DNA from 2 places in the Ornithinibacillus liuyingii genome. Region 2 is predicted to be linked to the other one. Evidence: a T-box and tRNA genes for the amino acid it is inferred to sense, from the RefSeq annotation. Region 2 holds a T-box; the other holds one or more tRNA genes.
What was found. The T-box of region 2 lies ahead of leuS (leucine--tRNA ligase). A T-box ahead of a tRNA ligase gene usually reads a tRNA of that ligase, here a tRNA-Leu.

Region 1 (5,836 bases), on a different contig from region 2:
CAACACCATTACCGTATACTCTGCAGGACCAGGTGGGCTAGCAGAAAATATTCAAGAAGCATTTGAAGAAGAAACAGGAATTAAAGTAGAAATGTTCCAAAGTACAACAGGAAAAATTTTATCTCGTCTAGAGGCGGAAGCAAATAATCCTGTGGCAGATGTTGTTGTATTAGCTTCTGTACCATCTATGGAAGGTTTAAAATCAGAGGGTAAATTACAAGCATATGAAGCAGAGAACGGTGACAGCATCAATCCTGATTGGAGTGATCCAGAACACTATTATTATGGTTATAGCGCTGCTGCTCTTGGTGTTGCTTATAACACAAACCAAGTAGATTCTATCGATGCCGATTGGAGTGATTTCAGTAAACCAGAATGGCAAGGTCGTGTAACAATGCCTGACCCAACTTCTTCTGGTTCTGCTGTTGACTTTCTTTATGGTTTAACAAATGCCAATGATGATGGTTGGGATACGATTCAAAGCTGGATGGACAATGACTTACTTATCGCTGGAGCAAATAAAGAATCATTGAATGCTGTTATAACAGGTGATAAAGATGTCGTTGTATCTGCTGTCGATTATATGACATACAAAGCGAAAAATGATGGTGAACCAGTTGATATTTACTATCCTAAAAGTGGTACAGTTATCAGCCCACGTGCTGCCGGTATACTAACAGATGCACAAAATGTTGAAGGTGCAAAAGCATTTATGGATTTCTTATTATCTGATAAAGCACAAGAAATGGTAGCAAATGCTTACATTCTACCTGGTAATAATGCGATTAAATTAAATGACCGTCCTGCATTAAATGAGATTCCAACACTACCTGTTGATTGGGAAAATGCGGAAGAAAAACAAGTAGAAACATTAAATAAGTTCTCATCAATGAATTAAAACTTCTAGACAATGATGTAACACACTGGAGGAATACGTATGATTGTACGTAGACATGCCCCTTTTACGGCTTTGTTTATTATACTTAGTATATTAGCTGTAGCACCACTTCTTGCGGTGCTCGGCTATACTTTTTTTAAAGATGGCACTCTCTCATTTGATTCATTGCTATCTGTCTTACAAAACAATAGTATTGTCAAAACGATGCAAAATTCATTATTGCTTGGTCTTTACGTCATTGCACTAACGACCTGTATCGCACTACCTTTAGCCATTATTAGAACAAAAACATTTTTAGCTAAATACGACTGGTTAGATATTGTTTTCACTATTCCATTTATGACACCACCCTATATTGGTTCAATGGGCTGGATTTTGTTTATGCAACATAATGGTTATTATGAACAGATTTTCCAATCAGAGGCACCGTTTACCTTTTTCAGTGTAGCTGGAATGGTATTTATCATGAGTATGCATCTATACCCATTTCTCTATTTAATGTTAAAAAACGCTTTACTCCGAATTGATGGCTCTTTTCAGGATGCGACATTAATTTATGGTGGCAATCCCATTATGAACTGGATTCGTGCCATCTTGCCACTACTAATCTCAAGTTATGTGATGGCTGCTTTACTTGTTTTCATTAAGACGTTGGCAGAGTTCGGAACCCCTGCCACTTTCGGTAAGAGGATTGGCTATGATGTCTTTACAACAGAAATTCATGGTTATCTGTCTCATTGGCCGATTAATATTTCTGCCGCTACAAGTCTATCACTTATTTTACTAAGTGTTTGTATGCTTATTTGGTATATTCAAAATGTGATTAGCCGTAAACATTCTTATGGTACACTTTCAGGCAAATCAACAATCGCTAACCAAGTTAAGGATTCACTCATCATCCGAATCGTTTCTTCAGGATATGTGTTAATCATTCTAGGATTATCAATTGGTATACCCTATTTTTCAATTATCGCTACTTCTTTATTAAAGGTTCGTGGGGAAGCCCTAAGCATGAGTAACGTAACATTTAGTCACTATACAGATCTTTTTACAGTTGGTTCATCTAGTTTTCAAGCATTGATGAACAGTATTAATTTTGCCTTTGTCGCTTCTACTATTGCGGCTTGCATCGGATTCTGTGCAGCATTATATATTAAAGATGGCAAAAGGAAACCACAACAGTTTCTCGATTTTACTAGCTTGTTATCAAATATCATTCCTGGAATTGTCTTCGTCGTAGGACTTATTCTGTTTTGGAATGCAGCATGGCTTCCTACAACCATCTATAATACAAATTGGATGCCAATCTTAACATATATTGTGTTGTTTTTACCTTATTCTGTTCAATATACGAAATCTGCTCTTTCCCAACTTCATCCATCGATTCACCAATCAAATGCAGTGTTTGCTCAAAATAATTGGATGATTCTTTTGAAAGTGTGGCTACCATTATTAGGACAAGGTATTTTAGCCGGTTGGATGATGACCTTTATTATATCAATGCGTGAACTAGTTGGTTCCTTACTTATTCTCCCTCCATCAGTTGAAACTAGTGCCACCTTTATTTTTAGCCAATTTGAACAAGGTGATGTATCAAAAGGAATGGCAATGGCTGTCATCACGGTACTGATAACCATACTTTGTATCTTTTTGATTGAACTCTTACAACGAAAGGCATTGCGCACTAGCTAATGATTGATGTATTGGCCCTTGGAGGGGTAGGAGAATATGGGCGAAATTGCTTTTTACTAGAAGATAAACTAACCAACACACGCATTATGCTTGATTGTGGTGTACGAAACGGAAATCCAGAGGTATATCCGCCTATTACGGAGGAGATTGCACAATCCATTCAAGCAGTATTTATTTCACACGTTCATAATGACCACATCGGGGCACTGCCTATGTTGGCAGCAAAAGGCTTTACAGGTGACGTATGGATGACAGAAGCAAGTTTAAAACAAATGCCAGCTATTATGGCAAATTGGCAAAATAAGTCAGGTTTTGAATCGATTGATCTGTTAAAGTTTCGTTCCTTTGACAAAAATACAAGAGGAAAGCGAATCAATATAACAAAGGATCTCGCGATTACGTGGGGCTACAGCGGACATATGCTCGGAAGCATCTGGTACATCATTTATCTAAGAGAGCATGCAATCTTTTATTCTGGTGATATTGCGCTTGCTTCGCCATTATTAGTGACAGACACACCAAATAGGCACCATTATGATGTTGCACTCATCGATAGTGGAAACGGCGCACAAACAATGCCCTACCAGAAAAGTATTACTAATATTTTGGCAGAAATGGAAAATCCAAAAGAGAAATATCTCATTCCTATTACGATTTCTGGCAAAGCCTGTGACTTGCTATTTTTATTATTTCAAGCACTTCCTGACAGACAATTTATGATTGATCGTACACTATATCAACATTTATATGACTACTTGGAAAACATCGATAACATACAAACAGAAAGAATCTCTGAACTAAAGGCATTGCTGCAGAGCGAACGTCTTGAAATATGTTCAGGAACAAGAAAACCTGGAATCTACTTATTAAGAAGCAAACCAAATGGCTTTCATGAAATCAACACATCTTTATATAAAAGTGAGCAGTCTCCTTTTTACAAATCACATCCTGATAAGAAAGATGTGCAAACATTAATCCGAACTATTGATGCTAAGAGATTTATTTTTTTCCATAGCAAGCAAAAGGATTTAGAAACGATTTTACATGTAATACATCCAAAAAATGATGTAACTGGAGGGCTTGTACGATGAAGAAAATTATTATTTTGTTTAGCTTTTTATTAACTGTGATGATAGGTGTAGTTGCTACACCAGCCTATGCTGCAAGTGATATTGAACCTGGCTTCGAAGTGAAATTCAATCTTGATTTGAACTCTTTTCCAAGCACTAATGAGATGCTCGATATTTTCGATGCGGAACATGATGAAGATGTAAAGGTCTATTATTTTGATACTCCTGATCAGACATTTCGTAAGCTAGGCTATATCCATCGTCTTCGTGTCTATGCCAGTGATAAGAAAACAAATATTACCTATAAGAAAGTATTTCCAGGAATAGCTGTACCTGATGCAATTGAGGAAGCAAGTGAAAAAGGATTCCACGGTGATATGTCCAATTACAAATTTGAAAATGATCGTAAGGAAGGTGTAGATACCTTTTCGATCAGCCGTAAGAAAAAATTCAAAAAAGATGACATATTACGCTTTGATCTAATCGATCCAGCATACGCTATTAACTTGTTCCAAGAAGAAGCACCGAAAAAATATCGAAAATGGGATGATGAAAATTGGTATCGTGAAACGTTAGCTAACACGATACCGTATGGTCCAGCTTTAGCACATACTTATGAAGGCCATTTTCTTGGTTTTGATGCAGATGTAGAAATATGGTCTTATAAAGGTGAAACCATTGCGGAAATTTCAACGAAAACAGATGATCCAGCTGAGGCTGACCAAATTGAAGCAGTTTGGTTTAACAAATTGAGCGAGGAAGGTTGGCTAAGTAAAAACCAAACATCTAAAACTGGATTTGTGATGGATCGCTAGAGTAAAGAGAGAGCTTGTTTATTTTAGGAAGTACCTTATAGAGTAGACCTTTTAAAAAAAGTCTATCTATAGGGTACTTTTGTGTATGATGGAGATAATATTCTAGAGTTATTTTTTTCAGCCGAAGCAGAGTACATTTAGAAATAAAACACCCATGAACATTGATATAGTAATGCTCGTGGGTGTTTAAGGTCTTTTCGATTTTGTTTTACAAATTGTTATAGATACCGGTGGTCGGGGTCGAACCGACACTCCCGAAGGAACACGATTTTGAGTCGTGCGCGTCTGCCAATTCCGCCACACCGGCATATTAATAATTGACGAATGTCTTGACTGACAAATATTAATATAGCACGGAATGGCAATAGAAGTCAACCAAAAATTGTTTAACCACATTACATTAGCTTACTTTCTCTTTCCTATTTACCTGTTTCAATATAATGAATCGAATAATCTTTCCTATAAGAAATCCAAGAATTAGAAAGATAATAGGCAACCAAATCACGCCGAAATATACTCCATTAATATTAAATGTCGGGGAATAGACTACCCCAATAGTTCCTATATAAGCTGAAAAAACAAATGGAATAAATGCGTATGGTTCATTTCCACCCCCCGCATCTCGATAAGCATCCCAGATGGCAAACAAATAGATACATGGATAAAACATCAGCCACTGAAAATTGGTAGCAGAAATAGCTTCATGAATCTCTCCATGAAAACTTGGAAGTATGGCATAATTCAAACCGGATTGAACGTTAACGAGGAATTCTAATATAATTAGAACTGTCCCTTTAAAAAGCTTTCCATTTAAGTAATGTCCAAACCCAGGTAACGCAATACTCCAAAACAAAACCTCCATTTTTTTATCCCTTGCCATTTAAACACACTACCCATCTGCTAATTGTTGTCGATCCGACGCCATAGGTGGTTCCTCCAACCAGCCATTATTTATCATAATATTTGCCCCATCCTCACAATACGCCGTTATCTCTGTACTTAATCGGGTATATTGGTGCCCTAAATCACGTCGATGACTCGCAGCTAAACTAAACCCGTAAAATCCTAATACAGCTGCATTTAATGTTGTTGTATGATACATAATTAATTTGTCAGAGAAAACAAAGGTGGTACAATCTGTAACTTCTGTTTCCAATGTCATTGGAACAGGAAGATCATTTTCACGCATAACAGAACCTAACACTTCAGCATGTTTTGCTGTTATTTCCTTCCCTCTTTCCATATACTGCCTTACTTCCTTAGAATTAGCGACTTGCGCAAAACCAATTAACGTTGCAATCTCCAATGCATTACGGAGAATATTTGAAAATAAGTTCGAGATTTCCATCCCATTTAGTGGT
Region 2 (5,836 bases):
GATTGATGTTTGGTTTTGCTTGTAACGAAACAAAAGAATTAATGCCGTTACCAATTTCTTTAGCGCATCAACTTTCTAAACGGCTAAGTGATGTTAGAAAAGACAGTACGCTAGCTTATCTTCGTCCAGATGGAAAAACACAAGTAACCATTGAATATGATGAAGAGGATCATCCAGTAAGAGTTGATACGATTGTCATTTCTACACAGCATTCACAAAGTGTTACTTTAGAACAGATTGAAAAAGACTTGATCGAGCACGTCATTAAGCCAGTAGTACCTGCAGAATTATTAGATGATGAAACGAAATACTTTATTAACCCGACTGGAAGATTCGTTATTGGAGGTCCACAAGGGGATGCAGGTTTAACTGGTAGAAAAATAATTGTCGATACGTATGGTGGCTATGCACGCCATGGTGGGGGTGCTTTTAGTGGGAAGGATCCTACAAAAGTAGACCGTTCAGCTGCTTATGCTGCTCGTTATGTGGCGAAAAATATTGTAGCTGCTAAATTAGCTGATTCATGTGAAGTTCAGCTTGCATATGCAATCGGTGTTGCAGAACCGGTTTCCATTTCCATTAATACGTTTGGTACCGGAGTAGTAAGCGAAGAGGTATTAGTTAATGCTGTTCGCGATATATTTGATTTACGTCCAGCTGGAATTATCCGCATGCTAGATTTACAAAGACCTATCTATAAGCAAACTGCAGCATATGGTCATTTCGGTAGAACAGATGTAGAATTTCCTTGGGAAAAAACCGATAAAGTAGACGCGTTATTAGCACAAGTTAAATAATGTATTTAAAAGGCTTAGAACCCAGTGTTCTAAGCCTTTGCTATTAGGAAAAATCAAGCCCTAAATCAGTATGGTACTTATAATAATGTCCTTTTTCGACATAGGATTTGCGAACTCGTTCCATCTCTTGATAATCCGTGTCCGTTAATTCGCGAACTACTTTGGCAGGGCGTCCCATAACTAATGTATGAGGTGGAATTTTTTTGCCAGGTGGAATTAGACTTCCCGCACCAACAAAAGCATGTTCCCCAATTTCTGCCCCGTCTAAGATAATCGACCCCATACCGATTAAAGCATTTTTTCGTATAATAGAAGAATGAAGGGTAACTTGGTGTCCTACAGTAACATCATCTTCAATGATAAGAGGATTATTAGGACTTTGATGTAGCATAGATAAATCTTGAATACTAACTCGTTTACCGATTCTAGTTGGAGCAACGTCTCCTCGGATAACAGTTTTAAACCAAATACTAGTTTCTTCTTCAATTGTGACATCTCCAATTACTACTGCGTCTTTTGCAATAAAAACGGTCGGATGTATCTTAGGTGCGATATTTTGATAATGATGAATCACTCAATATCCCTCCTTGACTATTTTTTCTGTATTGCTATGATAAATGGTGGATTATTCTTTTGATTAATAAATCCATATTGCAGTACACTATATTGTTTTTGATTCAGGGAAATGACGTGCTTTAATATCGTATTTTTTTCATCTTGCCCGCCTTCGTGTCCATAGTATACTACTAAAATAATTCGACCATTTTTTTTAAGGTACTTTAATATGGTATCAATAGCTTTTACGGTGGACTCCCCTTTTGTAATGATAGACTTATCACTTTTCGGTAAGTAGCCTAAGTTAAAGATAGCACCACCTATTTCAATATCATGAAATAAATAATCGCCAATATTCTCATGACTGTCTAATACAAGTGATACATTGGAGCAGTTGTGCTCCATTAATAATCGATCGGTATTATCAATAGCTTGTTCTTGAATATCTAAGGCAATAACTTCTCCGGTGTCTCCTACTAGCTTACTTAAAAATAATGTATCATTTCCGTTACCACATGTTGCATCAATAACGGTCTCTCCAGGAGAAATGATTTCTTCTAATAAATGATGTGAGTAGTTTAAAATGCTTTTCATCCTCGGGTCCCCTTATGCATAAATTGAGTCTGTGTTTAGAATAGCACGTAAAAACACTTTTAAAAACTTATATGCCATGTAATTAGTTTGTAATAGTTCATCTAATACTATAATAAAAAAGGAATATCTTGACAAAGCTAATAGTATTCATTAAAATTTTATGTAAATATGGAAATGCGATGCGAAGGAGTAGTAGTAATGGTACTCAGGCTAAGAGAGACAATGGTTGGTGTGAATTGTCCCTGAGAAGTTGCGAACTCGCCTTTAATGCTGCAGGAGTGAACCCAAGTAGTTCCTGCCGTTAATCCGCGTTAAGGATACGAGTGAACGAATGAATTCGTTAATTTGGGTGGTACCGCGGGAAATACAGCTTCTCGTCCCTTTATAGGGATGAGGGGCTTTTTTTATTTTTTCGGTTTATTAGATGATGTTGTATTTGCATTTTCTAAGATAGTAACTGAAGGAAAGTACGAAAAACCCACAATAAAAGGAGGAAAAGTAATGAGTTTTCATCATCATGAAATTGAAAAGAAATGGCAGAAATATTGGCTAGAGAACAAAACTTTTAAGACGAACACGAATACAGACAAGAAGAAATTTTATGCATTAGACATGTTCCCATATCCATCTGGAGCGGGCCTTCACGTTGGTCATCCAGAAGGATACACTGCTACAGACATTATTTCTCGAATGAAGCGTATGCAAGGCTACGAGGTTCTTCATCCAATGGGGTGGGATGCATTCGGGCTTCCTGCTGAACAATATGCACTAGATACCGGAAATAGCCCAGCAGAATTTACACAACAGAATATCAATACCTTCAAAAGACAGATTCAAGAACTTGGTTTCTCTTATGATTGGGATCGAGAAATTAGTACAACAGACCCTTATTATTACAAGTGGACTCAATGGATCTTTACAAAACTTTATGAAAAAGGTCTGGCTTATATCGATGAAGTAGCAGTGAATTGGTGTCCGGCTCTTGGGACCGTTCTTGCTAATGAAGAGGTTATTGATGGGAAAAGTGAACGTGGTGGACACCCCGTAATTCGTAAGCCAATGAAACAATGGATGTTGAAAATTACAGCATATGCCGATAGACTTCTAGAAGATTTAGATGAGGTGGATTGGCCAGAAAGCATTAAAGACATGCAACGTAATTGGATTGGTCGCTCGGAAGGTGCAGAAGTAACGTTTCATATAGAAGGACATGACGGGACATTTACAGTGTTTACTACAAGACCTGATACGTTGTTTGGCGCAACCTATGCTGTTCTTGCACCAGAACACCCACTAGTAGCGAAAATTACTTCTCCTGATCAAGAACAAGCAGTTCAACAATATTTGGAGAATGTTCAAACGAAGTCGGACCTTGAAAGAACAGATTTAGCAAAGGATAAAACTGGTGTATTTAGTGGTGCATATGCTATTAATCCTGTGAATCAAGAGAAAATGCCTATTTGGATCGCAGATTATGTGCTAATGTCCTATGGTACTGGTGCAATCATGGCTGTTCCTGCACATGATGAACGAGATTACGAATTTGCTACTAAATTTAAGTTACCGATTAGAGAAGTAGTAGCAGGTGGCGATATTTCGAAGGAAGCCTATACAGGAGATGGAAAGCACGTAAACTCAGATTTTCTAAATGATCTAAATAAAGAAGAAGCAATTTCTAAAATGATTGAATGGCTTGAAGAGAAGAGGGTAGGGGAAAAGAAAGTAACATACCGCCTTCGTGATTGGTTATTCTCTAGACAACGTTATTGGGGTGAACCAATTCCAGTTATTCATTGGGAAGATGGAACAATAACTACCGTTCCAGAAGAGGAATTGCCTCTAGAGCTTCCTGTTATGACGGAAATAAAACCATCTGGGACTGGGGAATCGCCACTTGCTAATAGTGACTGGGTGAATGTGGTCGACCCTGTGACAGGTAAAAAAGGTCGTCGTGAGACAAATACAATGCCACAATGGGCTGGGAGCTGCTGGTATTTCCTACGCTACATTGATCCAAATAATAGTGAAAAACTAGCAGATCCTGAACTACTTAAAAAATGGCTGCCAGTGGATATTTATATCGGTGGAGCAGAGCACGCGGTACTTCACTTGCTATATGCACGTTTTTGGCATAAATTCCTATACGATATCGGTGTCGTTCCAACTAAAGAACCATTTATGAAGCTCTTCAACCAAGGGATGATTCTTGGTGAAGGTAATGAGAAAATGAGTAAATCAAAAGGGAATGTAGTAAATCCAGATGATATTATTTCATCTCATGGCGCAGATACCCTTCGCCTTTATGAAATGTTCATGGGACCGCTAGAAGCCTCAGTCGCATGGTCTACCAATGGACTTGATGGAGCGCGTCGTTTCCTAGATCGTGTATGGCGTCTATTTATTGATGATAATGGCGGTCTTTCTAGTAAAATTGTTGACGGTACTGGTCCAGAACTAGAAAAGGTATACCATGAAACAGTTAAAAAGGTTACCGAAGATTTTGAGAATCTACATTTCAATACTGGTATTTCTCAAATGATGGTATTTATTAATGAGGGATATAAATCTGAGAAGCTTCCTAAAGAATATGTAGAAGGATTTGTCAAACTACTATCTCCAGTAGCACCTCACCTTGCCGAAGAGCTTTGGAGTCGCCTAGGTCATGAAGGAACAATTAGTTATGAAGCTTGGCCGACTTATGATGAATCTAAATTGGTTGAAGATGAAGTGGAAATTGTTGTTCAAGTCATGGGTAAAGTTCGTTCTAAACTTCAAGTGGCTAAAGATATCTCTAAAGATGAACTAGAGAAATTGGCGTTAGAAGATGAAGGGATTCAAGAATGGATTGCTGGAAAGACAATTAGAAAAGTTGTTGTAGTACCAGGGAAATTAGTTAATATAGTAGCAAATTAATGTGAAAGGCTCCTAACAGGATATTCTCTATTAGGAGCCTTTATTGTATCTATTAATTACTTGGCATCCATTTTGTTTGAAGTAAAATCCATTTATCTCTATCGTAGTACCACAATGACTCAACAGTTCCTAACTGGTCAGCATGATTTGCACCACTTACTTGTTGATAACTTTTTAATCCATAGCCTTTGCTTTTACTAATAAATTTAGGCTCGAAAAAAGCTATTGGATCAACCATTGTAGAAGTTTTCTTTATAACTTTTCCTTCTTCACTATAGATGCCTAGGCGTATATACTCTTCTTTTCTATCCTGTACATTTACAATAGTTGGTTTCGTGTTAGGTGAAATGGTTATCTCTACTTTAAAGCTATCGAGGAATCCTCCTTTTACAAAAGGTTGTTCTGGTAGTGGTAATTCTGTTAGTTTGTTTTGAATTAAGGTATGCAGATGGTACTGGTACAATCCACCACTTCCTCCGGTGGAACTTTGAAAAAAGATATTATTTACCTTGTCATGGTTTAAATCAATAAACTTAAGGGTTGGATTATACCCTCCCATGTACGGGATTTCCCAAACATGATTCTCACTTGATGTAATAACTGCTACAATGTCTCGGTAATAATTCGAATCAGGTGAAAATAAAATACCCTTTAATTCGATTACTTCCTTTAAACCATTACCTGTTACATCTTCTTCATAAGTCTTAATCACGTGGAGTTCTGATTTTGTATCATATTCTGCTGCATTTATGGAATAAGCTCCCAAGATGAACAAGATTACGAATACTAATAGTGGATAGGCTAACTTTTTCATGGGTCACTCCTTCATCATTTTATTTGGTAGGTAAGGATAGCGTTTGTAAAATAGTCAAATGCTATACGATGGAACTTAATGGGGGGTAGTTGAATATAATAAATTTGGTTATTCTATGTTACTAAAATATGGTAATATGATTCTTCGATTTAATATTGACTAG

Region 1: it has a tRNA-Leu gene. The T-box ahead of leuS (leucine--tRNA ligase) is inferred to sense a tRNA for this amino acid. The anticodon was not compared.

The regions. Positions count from the first base shown of each region.
Region 1 covers NZ_JBPWOS010000017.1:39,048-44,883, forward strand. The annotation lists gene ACSKT4_RS18240 (ABC transporter substrate-binding protein) at 1-898, shown strand, start outside; gene ACSKT4_RS18245 (ABC transporter permease) at 938-2,590, shown strand; gene ACSKT4_RS18250 (MBL fold metallo-hydrolase) at 2,590-3,681, shown strand; gene ACSKT4_RS18255 (hypothetical protein) at 3,678-4,475, shown strand; tRNA gene ACSKT4_RS18260 (tRNA-Leu) at 4,701-4,782, opposite strand; gene ACSKT4_RS18265 (hypothetical protein) at 4,876-5,355, opposite strand; gene ACSKT4_RS18270 (DUF3231 family protein) at 5,365-5,836, opposite strand, start outside.
Region 2 covers NZ_JBPWOS010000012.1:124,198-130,033, forward strand. The annotation lists gene metK (methionine adenosyltransferase) at 1-797, shown strand, start outside; gene ACSKT4_RS16135 (gamma carbonic anhydrase) at 841-1,371, opposite strand; gene mnmM (tRNA 5-(aminomethyl)-2-thiouridylate-methyltransferase MnmM) at 1,389-1,946, opposite strand; T-box leader at 2,117-2,331, shown strand; gene leuS (leucine--tRNA ligase) at 2,448-4,859, shown strand; gene ACSKT4_RS16150 (hypothetical protein) at 4,912-5,673, opposite strand.